Regions from separate parts of the Brevibacillus sp. AG162 genome, predicted to be linked through region 2. Evidence: predicted binding sites of a transcription regulator. Region 2 holds the regulator's gene; the other holds the start of a gene.
What was found. The regulator LexA, encoded in region 2, represses DNA repair genes until DNA is damaged. The targets are predictions, from matches to a motif close to CGAACATATGTTCG.
Positions count from the first base shown of each region.

Region 1: the regulator LexA is predicted to act here: its motif matches at 1,169-1,182, upstream of uvrB (excinuclease ABC subunit UvrB).

Region 1 is NZ_VFNO01000004.1:508,089-511,510, forward strand. Features, by position in the region: gene FB479_RS16155 (hypothetical protein) at 1-84, shown strand, start outside; gene FB479_RS16160 (flagellar hook assembly protein FlgD) at 148-1,080, opposite strand; gene uvrB (excinuclease ABC subunit UvrB) at 1,261-3,237, shown strand; gene uvrA (excinuclease ABC subunit UvrA) at 3,253-3,422, shown strand, end outside.
Region 2 is NZ_VFNO01000001.1:787,668-791,089, forward strand. Features, by position in the region: gene FB479_RS03860 (SOS response-associated peptidase) at 1-168, shown strand, start outside; gene FB479_RS03865 (DUF4269 domain-containing protein) at 165-740, opposite strand; gene FB479_RS03870 (DUF456 domain-containing protein) at 849-1,334, shown strand; gene lexA (transcriptional repressor LexA) at 1,385-2,008, opposite strand; gene yneA (cell division suppressor protein YneA) at 2,171-2,509, shown strand; gene FB479_RS03885 (DUF896 domain-containing protein) at 2,586-2,783, shown strand; gene crcB (fluoride efflux transporter CrcB) at 2,881-3,246, shown strand; gene FB479_RS03895 (HelD family protein) at 3,285-3,422, shown strand, end outside.

The sequences.
Region 1 (3,422 bases), on a different contig from region 2:
CATTGCTTCTGCGGGGGAGCATTTAAAGTAGATGATACGTTTTATGTGGATGCGATAACCGGAAAAGTGATTGTAAACGAATAGCATCCTGCAAAAGAAAGAGCCGCCTTCTCCGTTTTTGGAGAGTTGCGGCTTTTAACTATGCTTCTAGGCAGTTGCTTCGAATCCTGTGATTTGATTGAGAGCGACTTTTTTATCATCCTGCAGGACGAATTCGACTACTCCGTTTTTCATGCTGACAGCCTTGACCACTCCGGTAAGAGGCGTATTGGTAGTGGTGCCGTCCGGATTCGTTGAAGACTGGTTGTACGTGATGTTGTAGCCGATCATTTGCGCGTAGGCAAGAGAGTTGCCCATTGTTCTGTTTTCAGGTTTCACCGTCATGCCTACGATTTCTTCGGCTTTTACGGTTGATCCATTATCCAGTTGGAATTGTGCGGTACCGTTTTTGGTGGTAAAGCCAGTGATGACGCCATTCAAGATTTCATCAACTTTGGAAACGTCGTGTGTGGTAGCTGGATTGCCATCCCGGTCGACTTCCTTGGTTACTTTATAGGAAATCTCTCGACCGATCATTTCCATGTACTTCACGCTGTTATCAAGCGTATTGCCAGCCAAACCTTGCGATTCCAGTCCGGAGACGTCTGCCAGCGGAATCGGTGTCGATTCGCCTGCGATACGGAAGTAGATTTTGCCTTGATCCATGTAGACGGCATCAAGTACGCCTTCTTTCTGCTCCGTCGAAGTTTCTCCCGTCATCTCGTCTTTTGTAGTAAGGGAATACGAGGCTGTACGACCTACCAGCTTTTCATACTTTTCCAAAGTGACCATGCTGTTGTTCGATTGCTCCATCAGCGTGGTCATTTTTGTGATTTTTTCTACCATGGTCAGCATACTTGTTTGCTGGATGAACTGAGAGTTGTCCATTGGGGACATAGGGTCTTGATGCTTTAACTGCTCCAGCATGAGCTTCATAAAGGCATTTTGGTCGAGCTCGGTGGAGAATTCCTTTTTGCCTTTATAGCTCATATGCGGTTGTATATAAGGGTTATTTTTGACGGTTGTTCCGGTATCTGACATGTCAATCCTCCCTGAAGGTGGCGAGTCTATCTGCGTATGTTTGTTCTTCCTTCATCTTATATCGGAGAAATCGGCGGGAAGATGAAGACAAACATTTGTTCGAATTTTGGGCTTAAACTAGCCGGAATTGTGTTATAATGGAAGTAGAAACAGTCATGCTATGAGGAGATGAACGAGGGAATGGAGCGTTTTGAATTGGTATCGGAGTTTCAACCGTCCGGTGACCAGCCGACCGCCATTGCCGAGCTGGTGGCAGGGTTAAAGGCTGGAAAGCGACACCAGACATTGCTGGGTGCGACGGGAACGGGAAAGACTTATACGGCTGCCCAGGTAATTGCTCAGGTGAACAGGCCAACACTCGTGATGGCACACAACAAAACTCTGGCAGCTCAGCTTTGTGCAGAGTTTAAGGAGTTTTTCCCGAACAACGCGGTGGAATACTTCGTCAGCTACTACGATTACTATCAACCCGAAGCATACATTCCCCAATCGGATACGTTTATTGAAAAAGACTCGAGCATTAACGACGAGATCGACAAGCTCCGTCACTCGGCTACCAGTGCTTTGTTCGAACGTCGAGATGTCATCATTGTTGCCTCCGTCTCCTGCATTTACGGATTAGGTTCACCAGAAGAGTACCGTGAATTGCTCTTGTCTTTGCGTGTTGGCATGGAAACAGGACGGGACGAGATTTTGCATCGTCTGGTCGATATCCAGTACACACGCAACGACATCAACTTCACGCGCGGTACGTTCCGTGTGCGGGGTGACGTCGTGGAGATTTTCCCTGCCTCAGAGAGTGAGCAGGCGATTCGCGTTGAGTTTTTTGGAGATGAAATAGAGCGGATTACTTCGATTGACGTACTGACCGGCGAGATTTTGGGACAGCGTGATCACATTGCTATTTTCCCTAAATCTCACTACGTCACGCGCGAAGAGAAAATGAAGCTGGCTGTCCAAAGCATCGAGGCCGAGCTGGAAGAAAGATTGAAAGAATTCCGTGATGCGGGCAAGCTCTTGGAAGCACAGCGACTCGAGCAACGTACACGGTACGATATTGAGATGATGCTGGAGATGGGCTTTTGCTCCGGTATCGAAAACTACTCGCGCCATCTGACAGGACTGCCTGCCGGGCATGCTCCGTATACCTTGCTGGATTACTTTCCAGAAGATTTTATCGTCATGATGGATGAGTCGCATATGACCTTGCCGCAGGTTCGGGGGATGTATAACGGTGACCGCGCACGGAAGGATGTACTGGTCGATCACGGATTCCGTCTGCCTTCTGCGCGCGATAACCGTCCACTCAAGTTCGAGGAGTTTGAAGCAAAGCTGAAACAAGCGATCTATATTTCAGCTACGCCTGGTCCTTATGAGCTGGAGCACAGCCCGGAAATGGTGCAGCAGGTGATTCGTCCGACAGGCTTGATTGACCCAACGGTTACGGTACGTCCGATCAAGGGACAGATAGACGATTTGATTGGCGAAATTCAAGCCACGATTGCGAAAAATGAGCGAGTTCTCGTCACGACTCTGACGAAGAAAATGTCTGAGGATTTGACGGACTATCTGAAAGAAATCGGAATCAAGGTCCGCTATCTTCACTCGGATATTAAAACGATTGAGCGGATGCAGATTTTACGTTCATTGCGCTTGGGCGAGTTTGATGTGCTGGTCGGGATTAACCTCTTGCGGGAAGGTCTAGACTTGCCGGAGGTATCGCTTGTGGCGATTTTGGATGCAGACAAGGAAGGCTTCCTGCGCAATGAGCGCTCTCTGATTCAGACGATCGGTCGGGCTGCGCGGAACGCAGAGGGACGCGTTATCATGTACGCGGACAAAATGACAGATTCGATGACCTCTGCGATTCGAGAGACAGAACGTCGTCGTTCCATTCAGATGGCTTACAATGAAAAGCACGGCATCACGCCGCAAACCGTGAAAAAGTCCGTCCGCGAAGTGATCGAGGCGACCAAGGTAGCGGAGGAAAAAGCAGATTACTTGCCACATGCAGACTTCAAGAAAATGCCGAAGAAGGATCGCGTGGCTGTCATAGAACGTATGGAAGAAGAAATGAAGGAAGCGGCACGCAACCTCATGTTCGAGCGTGCGGCCGAATTGCGTGATTTGATTCTTGAACTGAAGGCGGAACTCTAAGGAGAGGTTTTTTTCATGCCATTAGAACATATTGTCGTAAAGGGTGCACGTGCCCACAACCTGAAAAATGTTGATGTAGTCATTCCGAGGGACAAATTCGTCGTTTTGACGGGTTTGTCTGGCTCGGGTAAGTCCTCGCTCGCTTTTGACACGATTTACGCAGAGGGACAACGACGCTATGTCGA
Region 2 (3,422 bases):
TGGCTTGATCGGGAGAAGTATGATCAGCTGCAGCTACAGTCACTGTTTACCCCCTATGATTCCAGCGAGATGACGGTGTATCCGGTATCTACCAAAGTGGGCAGTCCCAAAAATGATGATCCTTCCTGTATTCAAGAAGTAGACATCGGTTCTTTGTTCGAAGATTAATCCTTTCGCAGGAGCTGAATTCTTTGTCGTAATTCCTGGTCGGTTAACGGCTCCAATTGCAACAATGCCTCATAGGGATCATTACCCGGAATATGAAAGTATCGAGCAAATGCAGGCTCTGTTTTGATGCCGCTTTGCTTCAGAGATCTGATATGTTGGTACGCATCCAAGCCTCCTATGTCTAACAATCGTGCTTCAATGTCCATATGACGGTAGGCATTTTGCTTTTCGACAGCCACCGGTTGAGCAAACAATTCAAACCAAAAGTCAGCTGTGAAAAACGAGATAACGCACGTGGGAATACTTTTTACATCCAGGTATGTCACTTCAAATCCGGGCAAGCAGCCAAACGCTGTACGAACAGCTTGCTCAAACTGTTCCAGATCATGACTTTCGCAAATAATGTCTAGATCGCTTTCCTTGACATCAATGTCTAATGGGATGGTTCCGGCAAGCACTGGGCGGTAATCGGATAGTACTTTCATGATGTGCGTATGTTGAATCGCTGCCCACGCCGCTTTTTGGCGCATCGTTCCTCTGCCCAAGTAAGAGAGATCATGCCAATTTCTCATGAGACTACCTCCATGTCTACTTTCTTTTAAAATAGTTTAGACAAAAGTGAATAAGTACGCAACGAAATCGGTCATTACTCGTATACCTAGATGAAGGGAGTGTAGTGGATGGAAATATTTTTGTGGGTCGTGGTTGTGTTATTGTTCTTGCTAAGCATCGCAGGAATTTTTTTACCCGTTTTACCTGATACGATCTTGCTGTGGGCGGGCTTTTTGCTCTATCACTTTTTCATTGCAGATCCGGGAGCGGGATTGCCGGCATCCTTTTGGTGGGGAATGGTCGTTCTAAGCATTCTGCTATACGGTGCTGACTTACTGACGAACATGTACTTCGTGAAAAGGTACGGGGGGTCCAAGTGGTCGTCCGTTGCGGCTGCGGTCGGAATTATCCTCGGGATTTTCGTTTTCCCACCGTTTGGTATGCTGATCTTGCCGTTCGTATTTGTCGTTCTGGTAGAACTGATGGTACAGAAGCAGTCAATGGAGCGAGCAGTGAAAGCGGGCGTAGGCTCACTGATCGGATTTTTGGGCAGTGCGGTCGTAAAAGTCATTTTGCAAGTTACAATGATCATCTGGTTTTTTATCGCCAGATAACATACAGAAAACGAAAAGGACAGCCTCGGCTGTCCTTTTTTACGTGGAAACTAGTGAATGAGTCGATAGACACCGATGACTTTACCGAGAATGGTGACATGTTCCAGAATGATCGGTTCCATCGTGGCATTTTCCGGTTGGAGACGGAAGTGGTTCTTTTCTTTGAAAAATCTTTTGACGGTGGCTTCGTCTTCTTCTGTCATGGCTACGACAATGTCACCATTGTTCGCTACGTGCTGTTGGCGAACAATTACGTAGTCCCCGTCGAGAATCCCGGCATCAATCATACTGTTCCCGGAGACGCGCAGCATATAGACCTTGTCAGAAGTCACGATATTATCTGGAAGCGGGAAGTATTCTTCCACATCCTCAATGGCAGTAATCGGTTGTCCAGCGGTTACTTTTCCGATTACTGGCACACGGACGACAGAGTCTTCGAAATTGTCTTGAAAACGATCTTCATCTGATAGCAATTCGATGGCACGAGGTTTGGTAGGATCTCGACGAATGAGGCCTTTTTTCTCTAAACGTGCCAAATGCCCATGTACCGTTGAGCTGGAAGCTAGTCCAACAGCTTCTCCAATTTCACGTACAGATGGCGGATATCCTTTATCACGAACTTCCTTTCGTATGAACTCGATGATGGCTTGTTGTCTACTCGATAATTTTGACATAGAAAGACACCCCTGATTTCTCGAACATATTTTCCTATATTATACCATGGGAGCTTGCGTTCGACAAACATAAGTTCGATTATTTGTTGACATGAACATATGTTCTCATTTATCATGAGGTTACAAGTGATCAGAACGTATGTTTGTGAGGGGGCCATTATCATGAATTCATCGACAGTACGTAATCGTTTCGAGAAAAAAGAAGAACGCCGTGTTCGTTTTGGTATCACGAGAGGACAAGCTCTCTTGTTTCTTATTACATTTACTCTCTTTTTTTACTTGTTGACCGAACTAGTGTTTGCTTCTTCGCCAATGGAGGAGCCAAAGGGTAGAGAGGTAACTGTACAATCCGGAGATAGCCTATGGTCATTAGCTGTTCAATACAATACAAATCAGCATATGGATGTTCGTGACTATATAATAGAGATTAAGGATGCGAACGGTTTAGAGAGCAACAGGATTTACCCGGGTCAGACTCTCATCCTTCCTGATACCCCATAAGTGTTCGGCTGTCTTGCGGGATCATTCGTATGTGGTATAATGAAGCGGCACTACTACAGAGTGGGAGGAACCAGCAGTGGTATCTGACGCAGAAATTAAACGCATTAACGAATTGGTCAAAAAATCTCGCGAAGAAGGTTTGACCGAAGAGGAAAAGCTCGAACAAAAAGCATTGCGCCAAAAGTATATTGACGCCGTTAAGCTTTCATTGAAAGCAAATTTGGACTCCATCCGTTATGTGGAAGACCTTGAAGAAAATAAGCCAAAACAGTAAGATAACAATTACTGATACGACAGACATCCTCGCTTGAAGCTAGGGTGTCTTTTTCTGTAACATACATACGGTTTTGATAGCCAGGGGAGGGAAAGCGATGGCGTGGATAGCTGTGGCGGTTGGAGGAGCAGTTGGCTCTCTTGTGCGCTACCTATTGTCTTTGCTCGCGAATCAGCCGGGATGGCCGTGGGGAACCTGGATTGCCAATGTTTGTGGATCTTTGATCATCGGCATCTTGTTCGTGCTGGGGAAAGAACGCGACATTTTATCTCCAACGCTCTATCTCTTATTTGCAACGGGTGTCATGGGAGGATTTACGACTTTCTCTAGCTTCTCCTTGGAAGTGGTCTCTTTTTGGGGAGAAGGTCACCTGTTGCGTGGCACTTTGTACGCTCTTCTCAGTTTGGGAGTCGGCCTACTCTCTTGTGCGGTTGGAATATGGTTGGCTAGGCAATGGTCCTGATACGTTCAATGACACGATACATGTGAGGGGGAATGAATGTGAGTACACAGCATCGTGATTATGAATTGGAACAAAAAAAGCTGGATGAAACCATTTCAGCGATCGACGAAGAAATGGAGCAGCTTCGCAATGATATTCGCGAGGCAACGGATGACTATGTGAAACAGGTCGTGAAC